4 regions of the Streptomyces sp. NPDC041122 genome follow, and region 1 is predicted to be linked to each of the others. Evidence: riboswitches for the same ligand, from Rfam matches in the RefSeq annotation. Region 1 holds a riboswitch; each other region holds the start of a gene.
What was found. A riboswitch is a leader RNA that binds a small molecule or an ion and turns the genes downstream of it on or off. The one in region 1 is predicted to bind cobalamin.
Positions count from the first base shown of each region.

Region 2: another riboswitch for cobalamin. It lies ahead of metE (5-methyltetrahydropteroyltriglutamate--homocysteine S-methyltransferase); the one in region 1 lies ahead of ACZ6B8_RS19865 (ribonucleoside-diphosphate reductase subunit alpha).
Region 3: another riboswitch for cobalamin. It lies ahead of ACZ6B8_RS25530 (CoA-acylating methylmalonate-semialdehyde dehydrogenase); the one in region 1 lies ahead of ACZ6B8_RS19865 (ribonucleoside-diphosphate reductase subunit alpha).
Region 4: another riboswitch for cobalamin. It lies ahead of ACZ6B8_RS17010 (energy-coupling factor ABC transporter permease); the one in region 1 lies ahead of ACZ6B8_RS19865 (ribonucleoside-diphosphate reductase subunit alpha).

Region 1 covers NZ_JBVIYQ010000005.1:215,213-222,912, forward strand. The annotation lists gene ACZ6B8_RS19840 (carbon starvation CstA family protein) at 1-1,662, shown strand, start outside; gene ACZ6B8_RS19845 (CstA-like transporter-associated (seleno)protein) at 1,659-1,856, shown strand; gene ACZ6B8_RS19850 (DUF3311 domain-containing protein) at 1,977-2,246, shown strand; gene mctP (monocarboxylate uptake permease MctP) at 2,321-3,880, shown strand; gene ACZ6B8_RS19860 (GNAT family N-acetyltransferase) at 3,970-4,476, shown strand; cobalamin riboswitch at 4,539-4,661, shown strand; gene ACZ6B8_RS19865 (ribonucleoside-diphosphate reductase subunit alpha) at 4,794-7,187, shown strand; gene ACZ6B8_RS19870 (ribonucleotide-diphosphate reductase subunit beta) at 7,187-7,700, shown strand, end outside.
Region 2 covers NZ_JBVIYQ010000007.1:151,429-159,128, forward strand. The annotation lists gene ACZ6B8_RS25020 (CbtA family protein) at 1-716, shown strand, start outside; gene ACZ6B8_RS25025 (histidine phosphatase family protein) at 1,028-1,666, opposite strand; gene nrdR (transcriptional regulator NrdR) at 1,765-2,235, opposite strand; gene folP (dihydropteroate synthase) at 2,380-3,276, opposite strand; gene metE (5-methyltetrahydropteroyltriglutamate--homocysteine S-methyltransferase) at 3,354-5,672, opposite strand; cobalamin riboswitch at 5,835-6,061, opposite strand; gene aceB (malate synthase A) at 6,410-7,700, opposite strand, start outside.
Region 3 covers NZ_JBVIYQ010000007.1:275,392-283,091, forward strand. The annotation lists partial or broken gene ACZ6B8_RS25515 (aldo/keto reductase) at 1-90, opposite strand, end outside; gene ACZ6B8_RS25520 (hypothetical protein) at 182-322, shown strand; gene ACZ6B8_RS25525 (VOC family protein) at 395-973, opposite strand; cobalamin riboswitch at 1,266-1,444, shown strand; gene ACZ6B8_RS25530 (CoA-acylating methylmalonate-semialdehyde dehydrogenase) at 1,656-3,155, shown strand; gene ACZ6B8_RS25535 (acyl-CoA dehydrogenase family protein) at 3,161-4,339, shown strand; gene ACZ6B8_RS25540 (enoyl-CoA hydratase/isomerase family protein) at 4,336-5,412, shown strand; gene mmsB (3-hydroxyisobutyrate dehydrogenase) at 5,409-6,335, shown strand; gene ACZ6B8_RS25550 (PepSY-associated TM helix domain-containing protein) at 6,532-7,700, shown strand, end outside.
Region 4 covers NZ_JBVIYQ010000004.1:207,949-215,648, reverse strand. The annotation lists gene ACZ6B8_RS17015 (diacylglycerol/lipid kinase family protein) at 23-1,585, shown strand; cobalamin riboswitch at 1,692-1,875, shown strand; gene ACZ6B8_RS17010 (energy-coupling factor ABC transporter permease) at 1,906-2,625, shown strand; gene ACZ6B8_RS17005 (energy-coupling factor ABC transporter substrate-binding protein) at 2,622-3,020, shown strand; gene cbiQ (cobalt ECF transporter T component CbiQ) at 3,027-3,776, shown strand; gene ACZ6B8_RS16995 (energy-coupling factor ABC transporter ATP-binding protein) at 3,773-4,687, shown strand; gene ACZ6B8_RS16990 (endo alpha-1,4 polygalactosaminidase) at 4,713-5,639, opposite strand; gene ACZ6B8_RS16985 (TIGR01777 family oxidoreductase) at 5,869-6,849, shown strand; gene ACZ6B8_RS16980 (cytochrome P450) at 6,922-7,700, opposite strand, start outside.

The DNA of each region.
Region 1 (7,700 bases):
GGCGGCGCCGCCGCGCTCCTCGCCACCTTCGCCATCATGATCATCCTGCTCGGGGTGCTCGCGCTGGTCGTCGTCAACGCGCTCGCCGAGTCGCCGTGGGGCACCTTTTCCATCGCGATGACGATCCCGATCGCCCTGCTGATGGGCTTCTACCTGCGCGTCCTGCGGCCCGGCCGGGTCAGCGAGGTCTCCCTGATCGGCGTCGCGCTGCTGCTGCTCGCGCTCGTCGGCGGGCGCTGGGTCGCCGAGTCCTCCCTCGCGGACACCTTCACGCTGGCGCCCTCGACGCTGGTCATCTGGCTGGTGGCGTACGGCTTCATCGCCTCGATCCTGCCGGTGTGGATGCTGCTCGCGCCGCGCGACTACCTCTCCACCTATCTGAAGATCGGCACCATCGTGCTGCTGGCCGTGGGCGTCGTGGTCACGCTGCCCACGCTGGAGATGGACCCGGTGACCGACTTCGCCTCGCGCGGCGACGGGCCGGTCTTCGCGGGCTCGCTCTTCCCCTTCGTCTTCATCACCATCGCCTGCGGGGCGCTGTCCGGCTTCCACGCCCTGATCTCCTCCGGCACCACGCCGAAGATGATCCAGAAGGAGACGCAGGTCCGGATGGTCGGGTACGGCTCCATGCTGATGGAGTCGGCCGTCGCCGTCATGGCGCTCGTCGCCGCCTCGATCATCGACCCCGGCCTGTACTTCGCGATGAACGCGCCGGCCGGCGTGGTCGGCGACACCGTCCAGGAGGCTTCGAAGGCCGTCGCGGGGTTCGGCTACACCATCTCGCCGGCCGATCTGGCGCAGGCCGCCCGGCACGTCGAGGAGTCCTCGCTCCTGTCGCGGACCGGCGGCGCGCCCACGCTCGCGGTCGGTGTCTCGGAGATCTTCTCCAAGGTCACCGGCGGCTCGCTGCGGGCCTTCTGGTACCACTTCGCGATCATGTTCGAGGCGCTGTTCATCCTGACCGCGCTCGACGCCGGCACCCGCGTGGGCCGCTTCATGCTCCAGGACATGCTCGGCAACGTCCACAAGTCCTTCAGGAACATGAGCTGGAAGCCGGGCCTGCTGCTGACCAGCGCCGCCGTCACCGGCCTGTGGGGCTACTTCCTGTGGGTGGGCGTGCACGAGCCGCTCGGCGGGATCAACCAGCTCTTCCCGATCTTCGGCATCGCCAACCAGCTGCTCGCCGCCGTCGCCCTCGCCGTCTGCACCACGCTGCTGGTCAAGTCCGGCCGCCTCAAGTGGGCCTGGATCACCGCGATCCCGCTCGCCTGGGACGCGACGGTGACGCTCACCGCGAGCTGGCAGAAGGTGTTCTCCAGCGATCCGCGCGTCGGCTTCTTCCAGCAGCGCGCCAACTACCGGGACGCCATCGACGAGGGGAAGATCCTGCCGCCCGCCAAGACCATGGACGACATGCACACCGTCGTCACCAACTCCACGGTGGACGGCATCCTTTCGGCGGTGCTCGCGCTGCTCGTCGTCGTCGTGATCGTGGACGCCGCACGCGTCTGCGTCCGGCACGTCCGCGCCCCCGAGGCCTCCCGCCTCCAGGAAGCCCCGTACGTGGAATCGCGGTTGACCGCCCCGGCCGGACTCTTCGCGACCCGCGAGGAGAAGGAGGAGCAGCGGCGCGAGCGGGAGCGGGAGGGGGTGACGCCGTGATCTGGCTGCTGCGCGGGGTGCGCTGGATGCGGTGGTACGTCAGGGAGTTGACCGACGAGAGCGCGTACGAACGGTACGTGGCGCATATCCGCAGGGACCATCCGCACGCAACCGTCCCCAGCCGCCGCGCATTCGAGCGGATGCGGACGGACCGGCAGGAGTCGGACCCCCGGCAGGGATTCCGCTGCTGCTGAGCAGGGACATTGCGCGGCGGTGATCCGTCCGTTATCCGGACGGGGGTTCCATACCGCGAGACTGTGGCTTAGATTTCCCGCACGTTAAGCATGGGATAAGTGAGGGAACGGAGCCGCGACATGTCAGATGCGCCGGAAGTGAACAGACCGGTCGTCACGCCGGTCCGCGTGGTCATCGCCGTCTGCCTTGTCGCGCCCTTCGTGGCGATGCTGTGGGTGAGCTCCTACGCCAAGATCGACCCGACCCTGATCGGCATCCCGTTCTTCTACTGGTACCAGATGCTGTGGGTGCTCATCTCCACGGTGCTGACGATGACCGCGTACAAGCTGTGGCAGCGTGACCAGCGCTCCCGCAAGGCCGCGCAGGCCCAGGGGGGTGCCGGAAAGTGACCACACTCGCATCGGGCGGCGTGAACGGCGTCGCCCTCGGGGTCTTCATCTTCTTCTTCGTCGCGGTCACCGCGATGGGCTTCCTGGCCGCGCGCTGGCGCAAGGCCGAGACGGAGTCCCTGGACGAATGGGGCCTGGGCGGACGGTCGTTCGGCACCTGGGTCACCTGGTTCCTGCTCGGCGGCGACCTGTACACCGCGTACACCTTCGTGGCCGTCCCCGCAGCGATCTACGCGGCGGGCGCGGCCGGCTTCTTCGCCGTCCCGTACACGATCCTCGTCTACCCGCTGATCTTCACGTTCCTGCCGCGCCTGTGGTCGGTCTCGCACAAGCACGGCTATGTGACCACCTCGGACTTCGTGCGCGGGCGCTTCGGCTCCAAGGGCCTCTCGCTGGCGGTCGCGGTCACCGGCATCCTCGCCACGATGCCGTACATCGCCCTCCAACTCGTCGGCATCCAGGCCGTTCTCGACGTCATGGGCATCGGCGGCGGCCCCGACACCAACTGGTTCGTCAAGGACCTGCCGCTGCTGATCGCGTTCGCGGTGCTCGCGGCGTACACGTACTCCTCGGGGCTGCGCGCGCCCGCGCTGATCGCGTTCGTGAAGGACGGGCTGATCTACCTCGTCATCGCCGTCGCGATCATCTACATCCCGATCAAGCTCGGCGGCTTCGACGACATCTTCGCCAAGGCCGGCGACGCCTTCGGGGTGGTCAACGAGGGCACGGGCAAACCGCGCGGCGCCCTCGCGCCGCCCGAGGCCGGCCAGTGGACGTACGCGACGCTGGCGCTCGGCTCGGCGCTCGCGCTCTTCATGTACCCGCACTCGATCACGGCGACGCTCTCCTCCAAGAACCGCAACGTCATCCGCCGCAACACCACGATCCTGCCGCTCTATTCGCTGATGCTGGGCCTGCTCGCGCTGCTCGGCTTCATGGCGATCGCGGCCGGGGTCAAGGTCGACAACGGCCAGCTGGCCATCCCGCAGCTCTTCGAGGACATGTTCCCCGACTGGTTCACCGGCGTGGCCTTCGCCGCGATCGGCATCGGCGCGCTCGTCCCGGCCGCCATCATGTCCATCGCGGCCGCGAACCTCTTCACCCGCAACATCTACAAGGACTTCATCAAGCCCGACGCGACGCCCGAGCAGGAGACCAAGATCTCCAAGCTGGTCTCGCTCCTGGTGAAGGTGGGCGCCCTCATCTTCGTCCTCGGCATGGACAAGACCGTGGCGATCAACTTCCAGCTGCTCGGCGGCATATGGATCCTGCAGACGATGCCCGCGCTGGTCGGCGGCCTGTTCACCCGGTGGTTCCACCGCTGGGCGCTGCTCGCCGGCTGGGCGGTCGGCATGGTCTACGGCACGCTGGCCGCGTACGGCGTCGCCTCGCCCACGCAGAAGCACTTCGGCGGCTCCTCCGACACCATCCCGGGCATCGGTGAGATCGGCTACATCGGCCTGACCGCCTTCGTCCTGAACGTGGTGGTCACCGTGGTCCTCACCTTCGTCCTGAAGGCGCTGAAGGCCCCCGAGGGCGTCGACGAGACATCCCCGGCGGACTACACGGCGGACGCGGGCGATCCCGGCGTCGTGGAGGAACTGCCGCCGGCGACCGCGGGCGCCGCGCACTGATCCCGCTCCCGCACTGCTGAGGCACCGACCGCGAAGGGCCGCCGGAAAACCGGCGGCCCTTCGTCGTGCGCTGTTGCACACTGCGCCCCATGGACATCACGATCAGAGCGGCACATCCCGAGGAGTACGCGGCACTGGGCGACCTCACCGCGCAGGCCTACCTCGACGACGGACATCTGGACCACGGCCCCGAGGACCGCTACCTGCCCGTGCTGCGGGACGTGGCGGGGCGCGCGGCGCACGCCGAGATCCTGGTGGCCGCGGCCGACGGCGCGGCGGACGGCGCACTGCTCGGCGGGGTCACCTTCGTGCCGTCCGGCGGGGCCCTGGCCGACATCGCGCGGGGCGACGAGACGGAGATCCGCATGCTGGCGGTCTCGCCCGCGGCGCGCGGGCGCGGGGTCGGCGAACTGCTCGTGCGCGCGTGCGTCGAGCGGTCCAGGCAGGCGGGCCGCACCCGGCTGGTGCTGTCCTCCTCGCCCTCCATGCGGACCGCACACCGGCTCTACGAACGCCTCGGCTTCGTCCGCACCCCGGAGCGCGACTGGTACCCGATCCCCGGTCTCCCGCTGCTCACCTACGCGTTGACACTCTAGGCCGTACCGTTCGCGATCCGACACAAGATGTGGGCCTGCTTCAGTGAGGCGGCACAAGATGTATGCTCGTGCTCGCTGTCGCCGCAGGGGAATCCGGTGCAAGTCCGGAACTGTCCCGCAACGGTGGACGTGTACGTCTTTGTCGTACGCGCAGTCCGAAGACCTGCCGGCAGTGCACCCGAGCCGTCCGGCCCGGGTGCCGACCGTCCGGGCCTCGTGGAATGGGCCGGTGGACGCGGTACGCCGCCCTGTCCGGGTGCGCCCGTGTGTGCCGTCCTCTCCCCCCAGGCCCAGAGCCGAGCGAGGGAGAGCTCCACGTGACCATCGCGCCTGCCGAACCTGCGTCAGCGCCGTCACCGACGACCGCCGAGGTGACCGACGCGCCGGGGACCGCGCTGCTGCGCACCCTGACCGACCTCACCGCCGACCTCCCCGACGCCGACCCCGGCCGAGTCGCGGCCGCCGCGCTGCGCGGCCGTTCGGCCAGGGCCGACGAGGCGGAGCTGCGCACGCTCGCGACCGAGGCCGCCGCGGGGCTCATCTCCGAGGACCCGGCGTACTCCAAGCTCGCCGCCCGGCTGCTCTCCCTCTCCATCGCCGCCGAGGCCGCCACGCAGGGCGTGCGCACCTTCACCGAGTCGATCGTGGTCGGCCACCGCGAGGGCCTGATCGCGGACCGCACCGCCGACTTCGTCACCGCGCACGCCGCCCGGCTCGACGCGCTCGTGGAGTCCGCGCTGGCCGACGGCGCCGACTTCCGCTTCGGCTACTTCGGCCTGCGCACGCTGCACAGCCGCTATCTGCTGCGCCACCCGATCACCCGGCAGGTCATCGAGACGCCGCAGCACTTCATGCTGCGCGTCGCGAGCGGGCTGGCCGAGGACGACAGCGTCCGCGCCCTCGACGAGGTCGCCGCGCTGTACCGCCTGATGAGCCGCCTCGACTACCTGCCGTCCTCGCCGACGCTCTTCAACTCCGGCACCCGCCACCCGCAGATGTCGTCCTGCTACCTCCTCGACTCCCCCCAGGACGAGCTGGACTCCATCTACGACCGCTACCACCAGGTCGCGCGGCTCTCCAAGCACGCCGGCGGCATCGGCCTCTCGTACTCGCGCATCCGCTCCCGCGGTTCGCTGATCCGCGGCACCAACGGCCACTCCAACGGCATCGTGCCGTTCCTGAAGACGCTGGACGCCTCGGTCGCCGCGGTCAACCAGGGCGGGCGGCGCAAGGGCGCGGCCGCGGTCTACCTGGAGACCTGGCACTCCGACATCGAGGAGTTCCTGGAGCTGCGCGACAACACCGGTGAGGACGCGCGCCGCACGCACAACCTCAACCTCGCGCACTGGATCCCGGACGAGTTCATGCGCCGGGTCGCCGCCGACCGGCCGTGGTCGCTGTTCTCGCCGTCCGACGTGCCCGACCTCGTCGACCTGTGGGGCGGGGAGTTCGACGCCGCCTACCGCGCGGCGGAGGCGGCGGGCCTGGCCAAGAAGACCATCCCGGCCCGTGAGCTGTACGGCCGCATGATGCGCACCCTCGCGCAGACCGGCAACGGCTGGATGACGTTCAAGGACGCCGCCAACCGCACCGCCAACCAGACCGCCGAGCCCGGCCACACCGTGCACTCCTCGAACCTGTGCACGGAGATCCTGGAGGTCACCGACGACGGCGAGACGGCCGTCTGCAACCTCGGCTCGGTCAACCTCGGCGCGTTCGTGGAGAACGGCGACATCGCCTGGGAGCGGCTCGACGAGACCGTCCGCACCGCCGTCACGTTCCTCGACCGGGTCGTCGACATCAACTTCTACCCGACCGAGCAGGCCGGGCGCTCCAACGCGCGGTGGCGCCCGGTGGGCCTCGGCGCGATGGGCCTGCAGGACGTCTTCTTCCAGCTGCGGCTGCCCTTCGACTCCCCCGAGGCGCGCGCCCTGTCGACCCGCATCGCCGAGCGCATCATGCTCGCCGCGTACGAGGCCTCCGCCGACCTCGCCGAACGCAACGGCCCGCTGCCCGCCTGGGAGAAGACCCGCACCGCACGCGGTGTGCTGCACCCCGACCACTACGACGTCGAGCTGACCTGGCCGGAGCGGTGGGCGGCGCTGCGGGAACGTATCGCCGCGACCGGCATGCGCAACTCGCTGCTGCTCGCCATCGCGCCGACCGCCACCATCGCCTCCATCGCCGGGGTGTACGAGTGCATCGAGCCGCAGGTCTCCAACCTCTTCAAGCGCGAGACGCTCTCGGGTGAGTTCCTCCAGGTCAATGCCTATCTGGTGGAGGAGTTGAAGCGGCTGGGCGTCTGGGACGCGCAGACCCGCGAGGCGCTGCGCGAGGCCAGCGGCTCGGTGCAGGGCTTCAGCTGGATCCCGGAGGACGTCCGCGCGCTGTACCGCACCGCGTGGGAGCTGCCGCAGCGCGGGCTCATCGACATGGCCGCCGCGCGCACCCCGTTCCTGGACCAGGCGCAGTCGCTCAACCTGTTCCTGGAGACGCCGACCATCGGCAAGCTCTCCTCGATGTACGCGTACGCCTGGCAGCAGGGCCTGAAGACCACGTACTACCTGCGCTCGCGCCCCGCCACCCGCATCGCGCGCGCGGCCGGCGGTTCGAACGCCGCGGCCACCGCCCCCGTCCCCGCGCAGGCGACCCCCGAAGACGCCATCGCCTGCTCCCTGGAAAACCCCGAGTCCTGCGAGGCCTGCCAGTAATGTCCCAGTCGGAACTGCACACCACCACCGCGGGTGAGAAGAACCTGCTCGACCCCGGCTTCGAGCTCACCCTGCGTCCGATGCGCTACCCGGACTTCTACGAGCGCTACCGCGACGCGATCAAGAACACCTGGACCGTCGAGGAGGTCGACCTCCACTCCGACGTGGCCGACCTGGCCAAGATGACGCCCGAGGAGCAGCACCTGATCGGCCGTCTCGTCGCGTTCTTCGCGACCGGCGACTCGATCGTGTCCAACAACCTCGTGCTGACGCTGTACAAGCACATCAACTCCCCCGAGGCGCGGCTCTACCTGAGCCGTCAGCTCTTCGAGGAGGCCGTGCACGTCCAGTTCTATCTGACGCTGCTCGACACCTACCTGCCCGACCCGGAGGACCGCAACGCCGCCTTCGCGGCCGTGGAGAACATCCCCTCCATCCGGGAGAAGGCGGAGTTCTGCTTCCGCTGGATGGACTCGGTGGAGAAGCTGGACCGGCTTCAGTCGCAGTCCGACC
Region 2 (7,700 bases), on a different contig from region 1:
TGCTCGCCGGCCTGGGGGCCGGCGTGCTCGCCCTGATCGTGGCCTACTTCCTCGGCGAGCCGAACGTCGATAGTGCCATCGGCTTCGAGGAGGCCCACGCCGGCCACTCCCACGGCGACGAGGTCGAACTCGTCTCCCGAGGCCTGCAGTCCACCGCGGGACTCGCCACCGGAATCCTCGTCTACGGGGTCTCCTTCGGTGGCATCGCGGCACTCGCCTACTGCTTCGCCCTGGGCCGTGTCGGCCACTTCGGCGCGCGCCCCACGGCTCTGCTGCTGTCCGGCTGCGCGCTGGTGGCGGTGTACGTCGTGCCGTTCCTGAAGTACCCGGCCAACCCGCCCGCCGTCGGCAACCCCGACACCATCGGCAAGCGGACCAGCCTGTACGTACTGATGATGGTGCTGAGCGTGCTGCTGGCGATCGGCGCGACCCTTCTGGGCAAGCGGCTCGCTCCCAGAATCGGCGACTGGTACGCGACGGTCGCGGCCGTCCTCGGCTTCGCCGCGGTGGTCGGTATCGCGTACGCCTTCCTGCCTGTCGTCAACGAGGTGCCCGAGCACTTCCCGGCCGCGCTGCTGTGGCGCTTCCGGCTGTCGGCTCTCGCGATGCAGATCACTCTGTGGGGCGGATTCGGCCTGCTCTTCGGCGAGTTGGCCGACCGCCTGCTCCGCCCGCAGGCCCACACGCCGGGCCGGGCCGTACCCGCCGGACAGTGACCACCCGGGGCCCTCACAGGCCGGGGATCGGCCGACAACCAGCCGCGGAGCCGAGTGGCCGGACGACTCCCACCGCAGCACATCAGCCTCGGCGGCCGCGAAGTCGTCGCCTTGACCCTCGACGAGTACGAGCAACTCATCGCGAGCCGACGGCAGATCGGTGGCCGGAGCGCGAAGGTACGCATCCTTGCCTCGCAGGCCAAGCGGGCCGAGCGTCCAGTGCGGGACCTGGAGGCGCTGGTCGGGACGTGCGCGGGGGCGGAGGCCAGGCCACCGGGAGATCGACCCCCAGGGGCGGGCTTCAGCCTGCGTCAGCGCAAGTTCAACGGGCGCCCCATCCGCACGTTCCACCGGCCGGACCGGCCGCTGAGCTCCGTGAGCGTCAGTGGTGTCACGTCGAGCCGCCAGAACGCGGTCGGCGGCGCGCCGGTCGCGTGGACCACCGTGGCCCGTACGACCTCCGGTTCCACGACGGCGATGACGCGTCCGCCGTCCGGCTCCGCCGACACCATGTCCAGCCAGCGCGTCACGCGTGCGCAGAAGGCGCTCACCGACTCTCCACCGGGCGGCGCGTATTCCGGATCCGTGAGCCAGCTCGCGACGGCTTCCGGTTCCCCGGCGCTCACGTCCTCCAGCGTCCTGCCGCGCCAACGCCCCATATCCATACCGGCGATCCCAGAGCTGTCGGAAATGTCGGCGGTGTCGACGGTGTCGGCGACACGACCGGTCGACGTCGGCGAGGTCGTTGCCGGGGTGAGTCCGAGCGCCTCGGCCGTCTCCCGGCACCGCGTGCTGCCGGAGGAGACGACGGTGGCGCCCGCGGGCAAGGAACCGGCCGCCGCACACGCGTCGGCCCGTCCGCCGGCGTCGAGCGGGGCGCCGTCGTCGAACCGGGCCTGACGCACCGACGCGGACATGGCGGGCGTGACGAGCAGGAGGCGGATGGTCACCGGACGTTCCTCAAGTGCCGTGCGAAACGGGCGGGTTGGGAGGCGTAGGGGCTCCGGGGGGACGCGCCGACACCGCGGTCCCGGCCGCGGTGGAACCCCTACGGCAACCGCTGTGCGCCCTCGCCGCACCGGGCCCGCAGATCGGCGATGGCGTTCTCGAAGTCGGCGAGCGACTCGAAGGCGCGGTACACGGACGCGAACCGCATGTACGCCACCGGGTCCAGCTCACTGAGCGGCTCCAGCACGGCCAATCCCACTTCGTGCGTGGACAGTTGGGCGCTGCCCGACGCCCGTACGTTCTCCTCCACCTGCTGGCCGAGCCGCTCGAGCATGTCCTCGGTGATGGGGCGGCCCTGGCACGCCTTGCGGACGCTGCTGACGATTTTGGTACGGCTGAACGGTTCGGTCACGCCGCTGCGTTTGACCACGAGCAGGGAGTAGGTCTCCACCGTGGTGAACCTCCGCTGGCAGTGCGTGCACTGCCGCCGGCGACGGATGGAGGTCCCGTCATCGGTCGACCGACTGTCGATGACGCGGCTGTCGGGGAGCCTGCAGAAGGGGCAGCACACCGTACGTGTCCTTTCCGATTCCCTCGGATGGTCAGGGTGTCTTCCGGCGTCCGGCCGACCGTGAGTGGATTCCGATGATAACCGATCTGACCTGGCTCTTTACACCAGATATACCGCTCCGTCAGGTTGTTCACTGATGGACAGTCACCAAGCCTTATCCCGCCCGGAGGCGCATCGCGCACCGGCGGCCGCGCCGATCGCGTGCGCGACCCGCACCGCGTCCGCCGTCGCCCGCACCTCGTGGACCCGCACGGCCCATGCGCCCTGATGGGCGGCGATGGCGGAGAGCGCCGCCGTCGCGGCGTCGCGTTCGCGGGCGGGTGGTGGCGTGCCGTCACCGTCGGACAGGACGCGTCCGAGGAACCTCTTCCGGGAGCCCGCGACCAGCACGGGACGGCCGAGGGAGCGGAGTGCGGCCAACTCGGCCACCAGGCGCAGGTCGTGCTCCGCTTCCTTGGCGAAACCGAGGCCCGGATCGATCACGAGACGCTCGGGAGGGATGCCGGCGCCCACGACGGCGTCGAGCCGGGCGCGCAGTTCGGCCACGACCTCGGCGACCACGTCGTGGTACACCGCCCGGCTGTTCATGTCGTGGCTGAACCCGCGCCAGTGCATCACCACGAAGGGAACGCCGCTCGCCGCCACGACGGGGAGCATCGCGGGGTCGGCGAGCCCTCCGCTGACATCGTTGACGAGGACCGCGCCCGCCGCGACCGCCCGCTCCGCGACCGTGGCACGCATGGTGTCGACGGAGACCGTGACGCCCTCGGCCACCAGGCCCCGGACCACGGGGACGACCCGTCGCAGCTCCTCGTCCTCATCGACCCGTGACGCGCCCGGGCGGGTCGACTCGCCGCCGACGTCGACCAGATCGGCGCCCTCGGCCATGAGGTCGAGCCCCCGCTTGCAGGCCGCGGGCGTGTCGAACCAGTGGCCGCCGTCGGAGAAGGAGTCCGGCGTCACGTTGACGACGCCCATGACAGCGCATCGACCCCAGTCGGGCAGTCCGTCGACCGTGTGACGGCCCGGGTGGCTGTGCATATGTGGTGTTCTCCGATGTGCCGGGGGAGGGGTGGGGCCGGGGCGCCGTCGACGCCGCGGCCCCACCTCCTCGGGGATCACGAGGCGGACAGTTCCTCGCGGACGGTCCTGGCCGCGGCGACCAGGTTCTCCAGGGAGGCACGGGTCTCGGGCCAGCCGCGGGTCTTGAGGCCGCAGTCCGGGTTCACCCAGAGCCGCTCGGCGGGGATCGCCTCAAGTCCCTTACGCAGCAGGGCCGCTGCTTCCTCGGTGCTCGGTACGCGCGGGGAGTGGATGTCGTACACGCCCGGGCCGGCCTCCCGCGGGTAGCCGTGGGCGGCGAGTTCGCGGGCGACCTGCATGTGGGAGCGGGCCGCCTCCAGGCTGATGACGTCGGCGTCCAGGTCATCGATGGCCTGCACGATGTCGCCGAACTCGGCGTAGCACATGTGCGTGTGGATCTGCGTGTCCGGCCGTACCCCGCTGGTGCTGAGGCGGAAGGACTCGGTGGCCCATGCCAGGTAGGCGGAGTGGTCGGCGGCGCGCAGCGGCAGCGTCTCGCGCAGGGCGGGCTCGTCGACCTGGATGACCGAAGTCCCGGCCGCCTCCAGGTCGTTGACCTCGTCGCGCAGGGCGAGCGCGACCTGGCGGGCGGTGTCGCCGAGTGGCTGGTCGTCACGGACGAAGGACCAGGCGAGCATGGTGACGGGGCCGGTGAGCATGCCCTTGACGGGGCGGCTGGTGAGCGACTGGGCGTACGTCGTCCAGCGCACCGTCATCGGCTCGGGCCGCGAGATGTCGCCGGCGAGGACCGGCGGGCGGACGTAGCGGGTGCCGTAGGACTGCACCCAGCCGTGCTGAGTGGCGAGGTAGCCGGTGAGCTGCTCGGCGAAGTACTGCACCATGTCGTTGCGTTCGGGCTCACCGTGCACCAGCACGTCGATGCCCGCCTTCTCCTGGAAGGACAGGACCTCGCGGATCTCGTTCCTGATGCGCTCCTCGTACCCGGCCGTGTCGATCCGCCCGGCCCGCAGGTCGGCGCGGGCGGTGCGCAGTTCGGTGGTCTGCGGGAAGGACCCGATGGTCGTCGTCGGGAGCAGCGGGAGACCGAGGGCTGCACGCTGGGCCGCCGCACGCTCCGCGTACGGCTGGGAGCGTCGGGCGTCGGCGTCCGTGACCGCGGCGGTACGGGCGCGGACGGCCGGGTCGCGGGTGATGGTGGAACCGGCGCGGGAGGCCAGGTCGGCGCGGTTCGCGGCGAGTTCGGCCGCGATGGCTTCGGTGCCCTGGGAGAGGCCGCGCGCCAGGACGGAGATCTCCCGCGTCTTCTGCCGGGCGAACGCCAGCCAGCGGGCGACCTGCGGGTCGATGTCCCGCTCCGCGGTGGCGTCCAGCGGGACGTGCAGGAGCGAGCAGGACGCGGCGACGTCCACGCGGTCGGCGAGCCCGAGGAGTGTGCCGAGGGTGGCGAGGGACCTCTCCAGGTCGTTGATCCAGATGTTGCGGCCGTTGACGACACCGGCGACCAGCCGCTTGCCGGTCAGTCCGCCGACGGCGGCGAGGTCGTCGAGGTTGGCGGCGGCCGTCTCGGTGAAGTCGAGGGCCAGGCCGTCGACGGGGGCCTTGGCCAGAATGCCGAGCGCGTCACCGAGACGACCGAAGTACGAGGCGACCAGGAGCTTGGGGCGGTCGGTGAGGGCGCCCAGGTCGCGGTAGGCGCGCTCGGCGGCGTTCAGCTCGGCCGGGGTGCGGTCCTGGACCAGGGCGGGCTCGTCCAGCTGGACCCACTCGGCGCCCGCCGCGCGCAGGTCCGCGAGCACCTCGGCGTAGACGGGCAGGAGCCGGTCGAGGAGCGTCAGCGGGTCGAAGTCGGCGGCCACACCCGGCGCGGGCTTGGCGAGCAGGAGGTACGTCACGGGGCCCACGAGGACGGGACGCGCCGTGTGCCCGATCGCGAGGGCTTCCGTCAGCTCGGCGACCTGCTTGGCGGAGTCGGCCCGGAACGCGGTGTCGGGCCCCAACTCGGGCACCAGGTAGTGGTAGTTGGTGTCGAACCACTTCGTCATCTCCAGCGGCGCCACGTCCTGCGTGCCGCGCGCCATCGCGAAGTAGCCGTCGAGGGCGTCGGCCTGTACGGCCGCGCGGTGCCGCTCGGGGACAGCGCCGACCATGACACTGGTGTCGAGAACGTGGTCGTAGTACGAGAAGTCACCGGTCGGCACCTCGTGGAGGCCGGCGTCGGCCAACTGCCGCCAGTTCGACCGGCGAAGGTCCGCCGCGGTCTCCCGGAGGGCGGCAGCGGTGACGCGGCCCTTCCAGTAGCCCTCGATGGCCTTCTTCAGCTCCCGGTTCCGGCCCTGGCGGGGGTAGCCGTACACGGTGGCTCGTGCTGCCGCGGCTGCGGGCTGCGCTGTCACGGAACTCTCCTTCGCGAGATGTGTCCTGGTTCTCCCGGAGACCGGACGGGGCGCGAAGGGACGACTGACCGGACGGACCACGCCGCGGTCGGATGCCGCGCGTGCCGCTCGATATGTACGCCGACCCGCCCACGAGGTCACCGAAAGCGCCGCACGTGATCGGTCACGTGCGGGCAACGGGCAGGTCTTCGGACTCGCGGGCACGTCACGTGTCGGCCGGACACGGGACACCTACTGGCCGTCGCTTCCCGGACCCGGTCGGGTCCAGTGCTGATGACGGCGGTCGTTCCCACTCACCGCTGCGGGGCAGTCCCGGATTCCCACCGGGTTCCCTCTTACGACGCATCCCGCCTGGCGGACGGGGCGAACCAGCTGCACCGCTCACCCTAGGCGCACGGAAACCGATCGCACACCCCGGCCCGCATTTCGACATGTGAAGCGGGTCACGAGCGTGACACCGGGTGTCATCTCGCTCCGGCACACGTGAGAGGAGTGCCGGGCGGATCACCACTCCGCCCCGCACCCCTCTCCCGCAGCAGCCGCGGGCCCCTCAGCCCGGCGGCGGACCCGGGCCCCTCAGCCCCGGTCGTAGGTGTGGAACCCGCCCCTGCTCGGCAGGTTCAAATCGCCGCGTGGTACGGCGTGTTGGGGGGGCGATGCACTCCCGCGCGGCGCGGGCTGCGACCACGACCGCCTCGCAGGCCACGGTCGTGTCCAGGCCGGTGACTCCCCAGCCATCACAGTCCCTCCGGACGGTGCACGAGATGGCGCGTGTAGGCGTCCGTGGTGAAGAAGGCGGGCAACTCCCGTGCCAGCGCGGTGCGTTCGAAGAGTCCCCGGACATCGTCGAGCGGCGCCCACGGGTACTCCGCGCCGAGGGAAGCCAGTTCGTCCTCCAGTACCTCCAGGACCCGCTCCCGGTCGACGACCCGGTGCCGCAGCCACTGCCAGATCTGTACCCGTGCGATCTCCGCCGTGGCGGCGTCCTCCATGAGCCCGTCGAGGGCGACGGCGCCCTGCCCGCGCAGCCAGGCGGCGAAGTAGCGCAGCGCCACCGCGACGTTCGTGCGCACGCCCTCCGGGGTGGGCCGGCCGCTGGTGCGCCGCACGGAAAGGAGCTGCTCCGGCCCCACCTCGACGTCGTCGCGGGTGCGGTCGAGCTGATGCGGCCGCGGTCCGAGGACACCGTCGAAGACATCCCGGCAGACGGGCACCAGAGCGGGGTGGGCGACCCGGGAGCCGTCGAAGCCGTCCTCGGCTTCACGCTCCTTGTCGAGTCGCACCTGGGCGAGGGCGGCCTGGTGTGCCTCGGCGTCCCTGCCGGGTACCTGGGCGGCCATTCCACCGATGGCGTGGGCACCGCGCCGGTGACAGGTGCGCACGAGGAGCTCGGTGTAGGCGCGCATGAAGGCTGCCGTCATGGTGACCTTGGCGCGGTCGGGCAGCAGGAAGTCGGTGCGGTGCCCGAAGGTCCTGATGAGGCTGAACAGGTAGTCCCAGCGTCCCGCGGTGAGACCGGAGCTGTGTTCGCGCAGCTCGTAGAGGATCTCCTCCATGGCGACGGCGGCCGTGACGGTCTCGATCAGGACGGTGGCCCGGATCGTGCCCCGGGGCATGCCGAGGAGTTCCTGGGCGAGCACGAACACGTCGTTCCACAGCCGTGCTTCACCCCGGCCCTCCAGCTTGGGCAGGTAGAAGTACGGACCGTGTCCGGCGTCGATCTGCCGCTGGGCGCAGTGGAAGAAGTAGAGCCCGAAGTCCACCAGCGAAGCCGGCACGGCGCGGCCGTCGATCCGCAGGTGCTCCTCGGTCAGATGCCAGCCGCGCGGACGGACGACGATGGTCGCGAGCCGCTCACCGAGCCGGTACCGCTTGCCCTTCGGAGTGGTGAAGTCGATGCGGCGCTCGATGGCGTCCAGGAGGTTCAGCTGCCCGCCGACGATGTTGTCGCAGGTGGGGGCGGTGGCGTCCTCGAAGTCCGCCATCCACACCTGAGCACCGGAGTTGAGCGCGTCGACCGTCATCGCC
Region 3 (7,700 bases), on a different contig from region 1:
GGGGCCGTAGCTCTCGCTCATCCCCATGCACCCCAGGCCCATCGCGCTGACGGTGAGACCGGGCGAGCCGAGCGCGGTTCGGGTGATCATGCGTGGATGCTCCTCCGGGTCAGGTGCGGCGCGAGCGGGTGAGGGTGAAGCGCTCCACCTTCAGCGGGTCGCCACAGGACCCGGACACGAGGTGGGTTACCGGATCCTGCGCCGGCACGGGCTACCGCGTGGCCGTGTCCGCCGCATCACCGTCATCGCCGAGGACCTCGCCGCCGACGCCCGCCAGGGGGGCCGCATCGGACCCGCCGGCGCCTTCCAGCGCGTCAGCTGACCCGCACAGTCCCGCTACGCGCTCCCGGTCTGAGGCAAAAGCGCCGCTTCGGCCTGCGCCACGGGGTACGGATCAGCGCCAGCGGTTGTTGCTGGTATGGTCCCCGGCGAGCCAACGGGCGAGGTCGGCGTGTGCGGTGGCGCGCTGCTCGACGTCGATCTTCTCCACGTCGGGGTGGTCGACGGCGAACTCCAGGATCAGCCCGTTGGGGTCCGTGACGTACAGCGAGACACAGAAGCCGTGGTCGATCACGTGAGGGTTCGCGTCCACGGAGCCGGCCGCCTCGACGCGCTCGCGAATGGCTTCTTGTGCCCCGGCCTCGACCTTGAAGGCTATGTGGCGCAGAGGAGTTGAGTTGATGCTGGTCCTGAACTCCTCCTGGTCGTTGCGGTCCGCGAACTGAAAGAAGGCGAGCGCGCTGCCGTCGGCCAGGCCGTAGAGAGCGTGACTGTAGGCGCGCTCGACGCCGTGCATCACCTCGCGCTCGGTCCACGTGGCCACTAACGGCAGGCCGATCACGTCCTCGTAAAAGCGGCGGTTGGCTTCCTGGTCGTCGGTGATCCAGGCGTGGTGGTGGAGACGGAGGGGCAGGGACCGGGCCTGGGCGTGCGGCTCAGACCGTGTCTGCATCTGCGTCGGTGTCTGCGTCATGTCGGTCATCTCCTGTACGTAGGCGCGTAGTTGGCTGGTCGTCGATGCTGGTCGGCGTCGCCCTGAAAAGAATGCCACTAGCACAGGTTGAAGGTTAAATCATTTCTGGCCATGTTCGCGGTCAGGCCGCTTGCCGGCCGCCCCGGCCATCAACGGCGCTTTCGGGGATGAAGCGACAGGAAGAAACGATCCCAAAGGCGCGGCGGCACGTTCGGCCGCCGGCCCGCCGCGCGGTCCGGACCCGTGTGGCCGGAAAGGCGGGGGTGGACTTACTAGGACGTCCAACTATATGTTCGTGACCAGAGCCCGCGGTGCAGGGAAGCCGGTGTGAATCCGGCGCGGTCCCGCCACTGTGACCGGGGAGTGCGTTCTCGCCGAGCGATACGCCACTGACGGACGAGTCCGTCGGGAAGGCGGGAGAACGCGCGCTGATCCGGGAGTCAGGATACCGGCCGCGGGGTGTTCCGTGTTGTCCACGAGGATGGAGCAGACACGCATGGCACCGGTCCGTACCCACGACCCAGGTGATCCGGCGAAGCGAGCGGCGGCCGTCGCCGACGCTCGACTCCACGACGGCTCTTAGGCCTTCGCGTCCCACGTCAGGCCCATCGATCCGCCTGTCCGGCGGTGCCGTCGGCCTGCCGTGCCATCTTCGGATCTCACCTGACGAGAGCAGGCTCTCATGGTCCGTGAACTGACACATTTCATCGGCGGCAAGCACGTGCGCGGGGCCTCCGGGCTGTTCGCCGACGTGTACGACCCCAACTCCGGCTCCGTACAGGCCCACGTGCCGCTGGCGGGGCGCGACGAGACGGCCGCGGCAATCGCCGACGCCGAAGCGGCGCAGCGCGGCTGGGGCGAGTGGAACCCGCAGCGGCGCGCCCGCGTGATGCTGCGCTTCCTCCAACTCGTCGAACAGGAGCGGGAGTCGTTGGCCCGGCTGCTCTCCTCCGAACACGGCAAGACGATCGCCGACGCCCACGGCGACCTGCAACGCGGCCTAGAGGTGGTGGAGTTCGCGGCGGGCATCCCGCACCTGCTGAAGGGTGAGTTCAGCGACAACGCCGGCACCGGCATCGACGTGCACTCCCTGCGCGTACCGCTCGGCGTCACCGCCGGGATCACCCCGTTCAACTTCCCCGCGATGATCCCACTGTGGAAGGCCGCGCCCGCGCTCGCCTGCGGAAACTCCTTCGTTCTCAAGCCCTCCGAACGCGCGCCCTCGGTGCCGCTCCGGCTCGCCGAGCTGTTCCTGGAGGCGGGGCTGCCGCCCGGCGTCCTGAACGTGGTCAACGGCGGCAAGGAAAGCGTGGACACCCTCATCGAGGATCCGCGCGTGCAGGCGCTCGGCTTCGTCGGCTCCACGCCCGTGGCCGCGCACATCTACGCGAGCGCCGCCGCACACGGCAAGCGCGCGCAGTGCTTCGGCGGCGCCAAGAACCACATGATCGTGATGCCGGACGCCGACCTCGACCAGGCCGTGGACGCGCTGATCGGCGCCGGGTACGGCTCGGCGGGGGAGCGGTGCATGGCCATCTCGGTCGCCGTGCCCGTCGGTGAGGAGACCGCCGACGCGCTCGTCACCCGCCTCAAGGAACGCGTCGCGGAGCTGCGCATCGGCCGCTCCGACGACCCCGAGGCGGACTTCGGCCCGCTGGTCACCCGCGACGCCCTCGACCGGGTCCGCCGCTACGTGGACATCGGCGTCAACGAAGGGGCCGAACTCGTCGTCGACGGACGGGACGTCACCCTGCCCGGCCACGAGGACGGCTTCTTCGCGGGTGCCACGCTCTTCGACCGCGTCTCGCCCAGGATGCGGATCTACCGCGAGGAGATCTTCGGCCCGGTCCTCTGTGTGGTCCGTGCCGCGGACTACGAGGAGGCCCTGCGCCTGCCCACCGAACACCCCTACGGCAACGGCGTCGCCCTCTTCACCAGGGACGGGGACACCGCCCGCGACTTCACCCGCCGCGTCGGCGCCGGCATGGTCGGCGTCAACGTGCCGATCCCCGTGCCGGTCGCGTACCACACCTTCGGCGGCTGGAAGCGGTCCGGCTTCGGCGACCTCAACCAGCACGGCCCCGACGCCGTGCGCTTCTACACCCGTACGAAGACCGTCACCTCGCGCTGGCCGTCCGGGGCCAGGGAAGGCGCGAGCTTCACCATCCCGACGATGGGATGACGGCGATGACACCGACGGCCGCCGCCCTCACCAACGACCATCCCGCCGCCCTCACCAAGGACCAACTCGCCCTGGCCGAGGTCACACTGGACTTCGCCGAGGAACACCTCGCGCCGCACGCCGTCGCCTGGGACCGCGACAAACACTTCCCCGTGGACGTACTGCGCAAGGCCGCCGCGCTGGGCCTCGGCGGCGTCTACGTACGCGAGGAACACGGCGGTTCGGCGCTCGGCCGCACCGACGGAACCCTCGTGTTCGAGGCCCTCGCCACCGGCTGCCCCTCCATCGCCGGCTACCTCTCCATCCACAACATGGTCGCCTGGATGATCGACCGGTACGGCGACGAGAGGCAGCGCGCCCGCTGGCTGCCCGACCTGTGCACCGCGGCAACGCTGGGCAGTTACTGCCTCACCGAGCCGGGGGCCGGATCGGACGCCGCCGCCCTGCGGACGCGCGCCGAACGGGACGGGGACGGCTATGCGCTGACCGGCGTCAAGCAGTTCATCTCCGGAGCGGGCGCCTCGGCCGTCTACCTCGTCATGGCCCGCACCGGAGAGGAGGGCCCCCGCGGAATCTCCGCCTTCGTCGTCGAACGCGACGACCCCGGCCTCTCCTTCGGCGCCGACGAACGCAAGATGGGCTGGAACGCCCAGCCCACCCGCCAGGTGATCCTCGACGGCGTGCGCATCCCCGCCGACCGGCGCCTCGGCGCCGAGGGCGACGGCTTCCGCATCGCCATGACCGGCCTCAACGGCGGACGCCTCGGCATCGCGGCCTGCTCCCTGGGCGGCGCGCAGAGCGCACTGCACCGCAGCGTCACCCACCTCGCCGACCGCGAGGCGTTCGGCGCGCCCCTGCTGGACGCGCAGGCACTGCGGTTCCGCCTCGCCGACATGGCCACCGAACTGGCCGCCGCACGCGCGCTGGTGCGCCAGGCCGCGGACGCCCTCGACCGGGGCGACCCGCGGGCCCCGCAGCTGTGCGCCATGGCCAAGCGGTTCGCCACGGACACCGGCTACTCCGTGGCCGACCGGGCCCTGCAACTCCACGGCGGCTACGGCTACCTCAGCGAGTACGGCATCGAGAAGATCGTCCGTGACCTGCGGGTCCACCAGATCCTGGAAGGAACCAACGAGATCATGCGTCTCATCGTCGCCCGCGGCCTCACCGAGGCCGTCCGATGACCGCGGCCGACGACTCCGTGGTGCTCCGCGTCGAAGGCCGCGCGGCCCACGTGGTCCTCAACCGCCCCAAGGCCCTCAACGCCCTCACCCACACCATGGTGTGCCGTATCGACGAGGCGCTGGCCGCCTGGGCGGACGCCCCCGGGATCGAGACCGTCGTGCTCACCGGCGCGGGGGAGCGCGGCCTGTGCGCAGGCGGCGACATCCGCTCCATCCATGAGGACGCCACGACCGGCGACGCCGGGGCGACCCGGGAATTCTGGCGGGCCGAGTACCGCCTCAACGCCCGCATCGCGCACTACCCGAAGCCGTACGTCGCCGTCATGGACGGCCTCGTGATGGGCGGCGGGGTGGGGATCTCGACGCACGGCAGCGTGCGCGTGGTCACCGAAAGGTCCCGGGTGGCCATGCCGGAAACCGGCATCGGCTTCGTGCCCGACGTCGGCGGAACCTACCTCCTGAGCCTCGCACCGGGCGGCCTTGGGGCTCATCTGGCGCTCACGGGTGCCCAGGTGGCGGCGGGCGACGCGCTCAGGTGCGGGTTCGCCGACCACTTCGTACCGTCGTCCGCGCTGCCCCGCCTGCTGGCGGACCTTTCCGACGCGCCGGTACGCGAGGTGCTCCCGCGGTACGTGTGCGACGCCCCGCCCTCTCAACTCATCGAAGACCGGGGGTGGATCGACGCGTGCTACGCGGCCGACACGGTCGAGGAGATCGTCGAGCGGCTCCAGGCGGCCGGCCCGCGTGCGGCGAAGGAGGCCGCCGAGACACTCCTCTCCCGCTCACCGACCGCCCTCAAGGTGACCTTGGAGGCGTTGCGGCGGGCGCGTGAAATGGGGTCGCTGGAAGCGGTGTTGGACCAGGAGTACCGCGTCTCGTGCGCGGCCCTCGCCTCGGCCGACCTCGTGGAGGGCATCAGGGCGCAGATCGTCGACAAGGATCGGGCGCCGCGCTGGGACCCCGGCACGCTCGCCGAAGTGACCGCCGGTGACGTCGGACGTTTCTTCGCCCCGCTCGGGGCCCGCGAACTGGGTCTGGCAGACGGGGCGACGGATCAGGAGGTGGCGTGGTGACATCCGCACAGTCCACGGCGGCACGGAACGTCGCCTTCATCGGCCTCGGCCACATGGGCGGGCCGATGGCCGCGAACCTGGTCGGGGCCGGATACCGCGTCACCGGCCACGACCTCTCGGCCGAGGCCGTGACTGCCGCCGCCGAGCGGGGCGTGCTGCCCGCCGCCTCCGCCACTGCGGCCGCGCGGGAGGCCGACGTGGTGATCACCATGCTCCCCGCCGGACGCCACGTACTCGCCCTCTACGGTGAGGAAGGCCTGCTCACGGCGGCGCCCCCGGGCACGCTGTTCGTCGACTGCTCCACCATCGACGTCGCGGACGCACGCGCCGCCCACGAGGCCGTCGCCGCGGCGGGGCACCGGGGCCTCGACGCCCCGGTGTCCGGCGGCGTGGTGGGAGCCGAGGCGGGCACCCTGACGTTCATGACCGGTGGCGGCCCCGCGGAGTTCGCGGCGGCGGAACCGTTGCTGGCCGCGATGGGAAAGCGGGCGGTGCACTGCGGCTCCGCCGGGGCCGGGCAGGCGGCGAAGATCTGCAACAACATGATCCTCGGCATCACGATGGTCGCCGTCAGCGAGGCGTTCGTCCTCGGCGAGAGCCTGGGCCTCACCGCGCAGGCCCTGTTCGACGTGGCTTCCACAGCATCCGGGCAGTGCTGGGCGCTCACTTCCAACTGCCCCGTGCCGGGCCCTGTCCCCACGAGCCCGGCCAACCGCGACTACCGGCCGGGGTTCGCCGCCGCGCTCATGGCCAAGGACCTCGGCCTGGCCGCCGGCGCGGCCCGCGCGTCCGGCGTGGACGCCGCGCTCGGACTGCGGGCGGCCGCGCTGTACGAGGAGTTCGTCGCGGACGGCGGAGCGGGGCGGGACTTCTCGGCGATCGTGCAGGCGATCCGTGAGCGGTCCGAAGGGGACGCGGCGTGACGGATGCCGTCGTGGGACCGCCGACGACGCTCGGCGGCGGAGCGGCGAAGTCGGCGGCCCCCGAAGAGGAGCCCGTGCAGCGCCCGGTGCCGCACGTCACATGAGGTGAACGGAACCCGACGGAGTTGCGGTCCGACTCCTGGACCGGCCCGGCGCAGTAGCCGGACCGCGGCCCGTCGATCCAGGAGAGCACCACATGTCCGCCCAGCCCACCCTCCTCACCGAGGGCGACCCGCAACCGCCGAGCGCCCCACCGACTCCTCCGCGCGCCCCGGAGGGACGGTCCACGGAACGGCGGTCCGGCTGGGCGTCCCTGCGCCCGCTCGTGCTGCGCCTGCACTTCTACGCGGGTGTGCTGATCGCCCCGTTCCTGCTGGTCGCAGCGGTGACGGGGCTCCTGTACGCGGGTTCGTACCAGGCCGAGAAGATCGTGTACGCCGACCAACTCCGCGTCGACGTCCCCGCGGACGCGGCCGAACTCCCGCTGACCCGCCAGGTGGCCGCCGCCCGTGAGGCGCACCCGGAGGGCGCGGTCAGTGCGGTCCGGCCGGCACCGGAGGCGGGTGCCACCACGCGCGTCCTGCTGTCCGGCGTCCCCGGCGTCGACCCCGGCCGCACCCTCGCCGTCTTCGTGAACCCGTACACCGGTGACGTCCGCGGCGCGCTGGAACAGTACGGCTCGTCCGGCGCTCTGCCGCTGCGCACGTGGATCGACACCCTCCACCGCGACCTGCACCTCGGCGAACCGGGACGTCTCTACAGCGAGCTCGCGGCCAGCTGGCTCTGGGTGATCACGGGCGGCGGCCTCGTCCTGTGGTTCGGCCGGCGCAGGTCCCGGCGGCGCGTGCGGGGCACGGAGGGCGGCGGCCGCCGCCGGACGCTGACGCTGCACGGTTCGGTCGGCGTGTGGACGGCCCTCGGTCTGTTCTTTCTCTCCGCGACCGGGCTGACGTGGTCGACGTACGCGGGCGGCAGCATCAGCGAGCTCAGGGAGGCCATCGGTCAGGCGACGCCCACGGTGTCGACGAGGGTCGATCACGGGACGGGGACAGGGGCGTCCGGAGCGATCGGACCGGACGAGAGCGGCGGACCGGATAGGTCCGGCGGATCCGGGGGAGAGCACGCGGAGCACATGAGGGCGGGGGCGGGCCCGGACGCTGCCGGATCCGGCCCGGGCGGCAAGGACGTCGGCCTCGACGCGGTCCTGAAGTCCGCCCGTGGCCAGGGCCTTTCGGACCCGGTCGAAATCGTCCCGCCGGCCGACGCCACGGGATCGTCCGCGTACGTCGTCAAGCAGATCCGGCGCAGCTGGCCCGAGAAGCAGGACTCCGTCGCCGTCAACCCGGCGAACGGCGAGGTCACCGA
Region 4 (7,700 bases), on a different contig from region 1:
AGTGCAGAGGTGTGGCGAGCGAATGAAGCGATCTGTTCAGCGGTGGAAGGTGCCGGGCCCGGGGCCGGGCAAACGGCTGGCCGCCGCCCTCGACCTGGTGGGCCCCGCTCGCGGCGGGGCCGTGACACGGGCGCTCCGTACGGTGGTCGAGCACGACGCCGTATGGCTGGGCGCCGCCACGGCACTGGGTCTCTCGGGGGACAGGAGCGCCCGCAGGGCTGCCCTGCGGGGGCTCGGATCGGTGGCGATCGTCACAGCTGTGAACCATGCGGTGGCCAAGCCCGCGGCCCGCAGCGCCCGCCCCGTCCTGGACGGCCTGCCCGCGCTGTTCCCTCGCCCCCGCACCGCCTCGCTGCCCGCCAGCCCGATAGCCACGGCAACCGCCTTCACCTCGGCGGTCGTCATGGAGTCGCCCCGGCACGGCCTGGGCGTCCTGCCGTTCGCGGCCGGTCTCGCCTACGCGCGCGGCCAGAAGGGCCTCGACCACCGCGGCCGCACGGCCGCCGGAGCCCTCATCGGAGTGGGGGCCGCGCTGCTCACCTGCCGCTGGTGGCCCGTGAAGCCCGCGGCGGCGGCCGCGGGCGCTCCGCCGCGCCGGCCGGCCCCCGCGCTCAAGGACGGCCAGGGCCTGCACGTGGTCGTCAACCCGTCCTCCGGCGTCGCCTGGAGCAGGGACACCGCCGACACCCTGCGCACCCTGCTCCCCGAAGCGTCGATCACGGTCTTCGAACCCGGCGACGATCTGGTGGCCCTCCTGGAAGCGGCCGCGCAGCGCGCCGTCGCGGACGGCGGGGCGCTGGGGGTGTGCGGCGGCGACGGCACGGTCAACGCGGGCAGCGTCACGGCGGCACGGCACCAGGTCCCCCTCGCCGTCTTCCCCGGCGGCACCTTCAACCACTTCGCCGTGGACCTCGGCAACGTGACGCTGGAAGACGTCACCCGCGCCATCGGGTCCGGCGACGCCGTCACCTCCGACGTGGGACGCGCCTCCGCCTATCAGCAGCCCGGCGCCGCCACCGGCGGCACACAGGAGGCGCCGACCCGCGAGCTGGAGGCCCGCGGCGAACAGCAGCTCTTCCTCAACACGTTCAGCATCGGCGTCTACTCGGACCTGGTCCATGCCCGGGAGCGGCTCGAGAAGCGCATCGGCAAGTGGCCCGCGCTCGTCATCGGCCTCGCCAAGGTTCTGGCGACGGGCGCCCCGCTCTCCGTGGTGATCAACGGCCGGCCGCGCCGCATCTGGCTGCTCTTCGCGGGCAACGGCATCTACCACCCGGCGGGCTTCGCCCCGACCTACCGCACCCAGCTCGACGACGGGCTCCTCGACGTCCGCGCCGTGGAGGCCGGCACTCCGCTGGCCCGCACCCGGCTGCTCCTCGCCGTCCTGACCGGAACCCTGCACAACTCCCGTGTCCTGACGACCGCCCAGGTGCGCCGGCTCGAGCTGGAAGTCGTGGAGGGCGACCCGCACCTCGCCTACGACGGCGAGGTGACCGACACCACGTACCAGCGGCTCGTGCTCGACAAGCTCCCCAAGGCCCTCACCCTCTACCGGCCCGCCGACCAGGACCAGTGGCTCCGCTGACCCACCCGCCACACGGCCGCTGATCAGGGGCGTACGCGGTGGTACACGCGCTCGCGTGTGCCACCGCCGCAACCCGTGCGCAAGTTGTCAGCAGATCAGTTGCGCACTAATGTCGCCACGCCTTGGTGAACGGGAAATCCGGTGTGATGCCGGTGCGGCCCTCGCCACTGTGATCGGGAAGTCCGGCTCCAGCCCTCGCGGCAGCCACTGGGTGCGCACGCACCCGGGAAGGCGGAGTCCGGTCGGTACGACCCGTCAGCCAGGAGACCGGCCAAGGCGCGTTGTCCATCCACGAGGTGCTGGAGAGGGTCTGCCGAGCCATGCACATAGCCGAGGGTTTCCTCCCACCGGCGCACGCGATCGCCTGGGGCGTAGCGTCCGCGCCGTTCGTCGTCCACGGAGTCCGCTCCCTGACCCGTGAAGTCAAGGAACACCCGGAGAGCACGCTGCTCCTCGGCGCCTCCGGGGCCTTCACGTTCGTCCTGTCCGCACTGAAGATCCCGTCCGTCACGGGCAGTTGCTCGCACCCGACGGGAACCGGGCTCGGAGCGATCCTGTTCCGGCCGCCCATCATGACGGTGCTGGGCACCATCACCCTGCTCTTCCAGGCCCTGCTGCTCGCCCACGGCGGGCTCACCACCCTGGGCGCCAACGCCTTCTCGATGGCGATCGTCGGCCCCTGGGCCGGATACGCGGTCTACCGGCTCCTCAAGCGGTTCGACGTCCCGCTCATGGTCGCCGTGTTCTTCGGTGCGTTCGTCGCCGACCTGTCCACGTACTGCGTCACCAGTGTTCAGCTGGCGCTCGCGTTCCCCGACCCCAGCAGCGGATTCCTCGGGGCTCTGGGCAAGTTCGGCGGAATCTTCGCCGTCACGCAGATCCCGCTGGCGATCAGCGAGGGACTGCTCACCGTCCTGGTGATGCGGCTGCTCGTGCAGTCCAGCAGGGGCGAGCTCACCCGGCTCGGCGTGCTGATGCAGCGCAAGAGCACGCCGGACGTGACGACGACCAAGACGGAGACGGGGGCCAGCGCCCGATGAGCCGGAACGCGAAAATCAACATCCTGCTGCTCGTGGTGGTCGCCGCGCTCGCGGTGCTGCCCGTGGCGCTCGGGCTCGGCGACGACGAGAAGGAGCCGTTCGCCGGCGCCGACGCGCAGGCCGAGACCGCGATCACCGAGATCAAGCCGGACTACAAGCCGTGGTTCTCGCCACTGTACGAACCCCCCTCCGGGGAGATCGAGTCGGCGCTCTTCGCCCTGCAGGCGGCCATGGGCGCCGGTGTCCTCGCCTACTACTTCGGGCTGCGCAAGGGACGCCGCCAGGGCGCGGAGCAGACGGTGGCGCAGGAGGCGGACGCGGAGCGGTCCACCGGTGCCGCGGCCGGCACCCCGGCCGGCCAGGAGGCCGGCCGGTCCGGGGCCGGGCAGGTCTGACCCGGCGTGCTGCCCATCGACGCGGCGGCGCACAGCAGTCGCTGGCGCCGCCGGCACCCCGTGGACAAGGCCGTGCTCGGGCTCGGCCTCACCGTCCTGGCCATCTCGCTGCCGCCCTGGCCGGGCGCCGCGCTGGTGCTGACCGCGGCGCTCGTCCTGCTGCTCGGACCCGCGGGCGTGCCGCCCCGCAAACTGTGGCGTGCCTACCGCGTGCCGCTCGGCTTCTGCGTCACCGGCGCCCTCACGCTGCTCGTCCAACTCGGCGGCCCCGAGGGCTTCGTGACGCTCGCCGACGGAGGCCCGGCGCGCGCGGGCGGCCTCCTCCTGCGGACCTCCGCGGCCTCGCTCGGCGTGCTGCTGTTCGCGTTCACCACACCGATGTCGGACCTGCTGCCCCGGCTGGTGAAGGCCGGTGTGCCCGCACCCGTCGTGGACGTGGCGCTCGTCACGTACCGCATGAGCTTCCTGCTCCTGGACTCCATGAGCCGCATCCGGCAGGCGCAGGCCGCCCGCCTCGGCCACACCACCCGCGCCGCCACCTGGCGCTCCCTCGCCTCGCTCGGCGCCACCGCCTTCGTGCAGGCCTTCGACCGGGCCGGCCGGCTGCACGCCGGGCTCGCCGGACGCGGCTACGACGGCACGCTGCGGGTCCTCGTCCCCGACGCCCGGATCTCCCGGCCCTTCGTGGCGGCCGGAGGCGTCCTCCTCGTGGGCCTGGTGGCCCTCACCCTCGTACTGGAAAGGTTCCTGCCATGACCGAGCCGAGGGCTCTTCGCGAGCCGGGCGCCCGCGGCGGGCCGGGACAGCCCCTGGTCGCCCTGCGCGACGCGTCCTACGCGTACGAGGACGGGCCCACCGTGCTCAGCGGACTGGACTTCGACGTCGTCGAGGGCCGCGCCCTCGCGCTGCTCGGCCGCAACGGCAGCGGCAAGACGACCCTCATGCGCCTGCTCAGCGGCGGACTGCGCCCCGCCGCGGGCGGGTTGACGGTCGACGGCGTCCCCGTGACGTACGACCGCAAGGGTCTGACCCGGCTGCGCACCACCGTCCAGCTGGTCGTGCAGGACCCCGATGACCAGCTCTTCGCCGCATCGGTCGAGCAGGACGTGTCGTTCGGCCCGCTCAACCTCGGCCTGTCCGACACCGAGGTCCGGGCCAGGGTGGCCGAGGCGCTCGCTGCCCTCGACATCGTGGCCCTCGCCGACCGGCCCACCCATCTGCTCTCCTACGGCCAGCGCAAACGGACCGCCATCGCCGGCGCCGTGGCGATGCGGCCCCGCGTCCTCGTCCTCGACGAGCCGACCGCGGGACTCGACCCCGACGGCCAGGAACGCCTCCTCGTCACCCTGCAGCGGCTGCGGGACGCCGGGACCACCGTGGTGATGGCGACCCATGACGTCGATCTGGCCCTGCGCTGGGCCGACGACGCGGCGCTGCTGACACCCGCCGGGGTGCGGACCGGCCCGGTCGCCGAGATGCTCGGCCGACGGGACCTGCTGGCGCAGGCCGGGCTGCACCTGCCGTGGGGCATCGCCGTCGGGGAGCTGCTGCGGACGCACGGCCTGCCGACCGGGGCGGGCGACGGGCCGCGCACGGCTGAGGAGTTGGCCGCGCTCGTGGGGGCGGCGGTCCGGGGCACGCCGACGGGCCGGGCGGCCGAAAGCTGAGCCCGGCCGCCTTCGGCGGGATCCGTCAGCAGTGGCGGTACACGTAGCCGTCCTCGCCCGTGGGCCGGACGTCGCGGTCGCGCAACGTGATCGAGAGTTTCTTGCCCCAGGAGCGGCAGGCGGCGTCGAAGTCCTTCGCCACGTACTCGATGTCGAAGACCTTCCCCCCGTACGCGGACGCGAAGTCGGGGCACTCCTTGTAGTGGGCGCACTCCTCGGTCACGGCGAAATCGAAGCCGATGTGCTCGCGCCGGTCCAAGAGGTCGGTGGTGTTCTTCTGTGCGATGGCCAGGCCCTGGTCGTGGGCGCGGCGGGCGAGCAGCCGGGCGAAGGCGGCCGCGTCGTCGGGGGTGAGGAGGTCGTCGGAGCGCTCGTAGGAGTCCAGGTTGTCGGGCTCCACCGCGTCGTAGCCCGCCGTGGCGCAGCCGTCGATCCACTTGCCGACGATCTCGGCGAGCGCCGCGCGCTTCTTCGCGGTGGAGATGTCGAGCAGGGGCTCCTGCCAGTCCTCGTCGACGACCGTCCGTCCCTCGTCGTCATGGAGCAGCAGATCGGGGTGCTCGCGCTGCCACCAGCGCGCCGCCTTCTTGCCGGGCTGGGCCTGGAAGGCGTTGACGTAACAGATGTTGTACCGGCCCGCGGCGGGCTCGGCGGCGCGGTCGCGCGAGACGGCGCGCACCCCGGCCGGGGGCGGGTAGGCGCCGCCCAACTGGTAGTCGAAGCGCGCGTCGACGGGCGGCTGCCGGACGTCACCCCGTGCGGCGGTGCCGCGCTCGGGGTGGTCGGAACGGCCGGAGTCGCCGGAGCCGCCCGAGCAGCCGACGACGAGGGCCAGGAGCAGGGCGCCGCCCAGACCGGCCCGTACGGATCGCCGCGCCCCGTCGCCGGCCCGCACGAAGCCGCGTGTGCGGTGCTCGATGTTTCTGCTGGTACGCCTCTTGATCCCGGTCACAGGACCAGGATCTCAGTACGTGTCTGCTCCCTTCGCGGCGGGCGTCGTTTCGGCTCATGTCCGGCTAAATCAAGCCAGAGTGCGAAGGGGCATTTCCGGTCACGACTGTCCGGTGAGTCAGGACGCCGTGCTCCCCTGCCGTGTGGTCGGCCGGGCCGGGGTCCGCGCGCGAACGGGCGAGTCGTACGCTCGACGTACGACATCAGGCGTCGCGCCACGGGAGGCCCAGGTGAAGATCGTGCTGCCAGGAGGTACCGGTCAGGTGGGCGGCGTGTTGCGTCGGGCGCTGACCGCCGCGGGCCACGAGGTCGTGGTCCTGACCAGACGCCCCGGGCGGGACGGTGAAGTCCTCTGGGACGGCCGCTCGTCGGGCCCTTGGGCGGAGGTGGTCGACGGCAGTGACGTCGTGGTCAATCTCGCCGGACGCAGCGTCAGCTGCCGCTACACCGAAGAGAACCTCCGCGCCATGATGGATTCGCGCGTGGACTCCGCGCGCGTCGTGGGCGAGGCGATCGCCGCTGCCCGCAAGCCGCCCCGGGTCTGGCTCCAGATGAGCACCGCCACCATCTACGCCCACCGTTTCGACGCGCCGAACGACGAGGCCAACGGCGTGATCGGCGGAGACGAGCCCGGTCTCCCCGGCTACTGGTCCTACAGCGTCGAGATCGCACGGAACTGGGAGCGGGAGCAGGAGCGTGCCGTGACGCCGGGCACGCGCAAGGTGGCGCTGCGGTCGGCGATGGTCATGAGCCCCGACCGCGGCGGCGTCTTCGACCACCTGCTCTGGCTGGCGCGGCTCGGTCTCGGCGGTCCGGTCGCGGGAGGCGCGCAGTACGTCTCCTGGATCCACGACCGGGACTTCGTCCGCGCCGTGGAGTTCCTGATCGACCGCGAGGAGATCAGCGGGCCGGTCAATCTCGCCGCTCCCGACCCGCTGCCGCACCGGGAGTTCATGCGCGTGCTGCGCCGAGCGTGCGGCATGCCGGCCGGGCTGCCCGCGACGAGGTGGATGGCCGAAGTCGGCGCCTTCGTGCTCCGCTCCGACACCGAACTCCTCCTCAAGAGTCGGCGGGTGGTGCCCGGGCGGCTGAGGGACGCCGGGTTCACCTTCGACCACGGCGCCTGGCCGCAGGCGGCGGCCGACCTCGTACGGCGGACGCGTCGGGAACGGTCCCGGCCCTCCTTCCGCCGGACGGCTGCGGGCGCCTGACCGCCCTGCGCGGGCTCACGGCGACCAACCCTTCGGCCCGCGAGGATCCCGACGGTCGTTTCACGAACGCGGTCACCACGTGACCGGAAGGGAGACGGGGCCCCGGATCATCGTGTGCTGTCGGAAGGGGACCTCGTCGGCGGGAACGGCGAGGCGGAGGCCGGGGAAGCGCTCCAGCAGGGTGTCGAGCAGCAACTCGAGCTGCATACGGCACAGGACGGCGGCCGTGCAGTAGTGCGGCCCGTTCCCGAACGCCATGTGCCCGCCGGCGTCCCGGTCGACGTCGATCCGGTCGGGGTCGGTGAAGACGTCAGGGTCGCGGTTGGCGGCCAGGTAGGACACGTAGACCGGGTCGCCCGCCCGGATCTGGACGCCGCCGATCCCGACGTCCTCCAGGGCGATGCGCGGAAGACCGACGGCGGTGCGGTGGGGGATGTGGCGCAGGAGTTCGTCGATGGCGGCGGGGCGGGACGCGGGGTCGTCGCGCACCCGGTCCATCAGGTCGGGCCGGGTCATCAGCAGGTAGAACATCTGGCCGCTGTTGTTGGTCAGCGCCTCGCCGCCGATCTGCAGCGGGCCCGCGACGCTGATCGCCTCTTCCTCCGCGAGCTCGCCGCCGCGCACCGCCGCACCGAGCCGCGACAGCACGTCGTCCCCGTCCCGCCGGTCGCGGATGGCTTGTGCGATCCAGCCGAACAGGCCCTTCTTGGCACGCTCGGACGCCTCGGCGCCGCCCGCGGTGGAGATGATCTCCCGCGTCCACTCGTGCACCTGGCGCCGTTCGTCCGGGGGAACCCCCATCACCTCACAGACCACGGAGATCGGGAACGGCTCCAGGACCCGCTCGATCA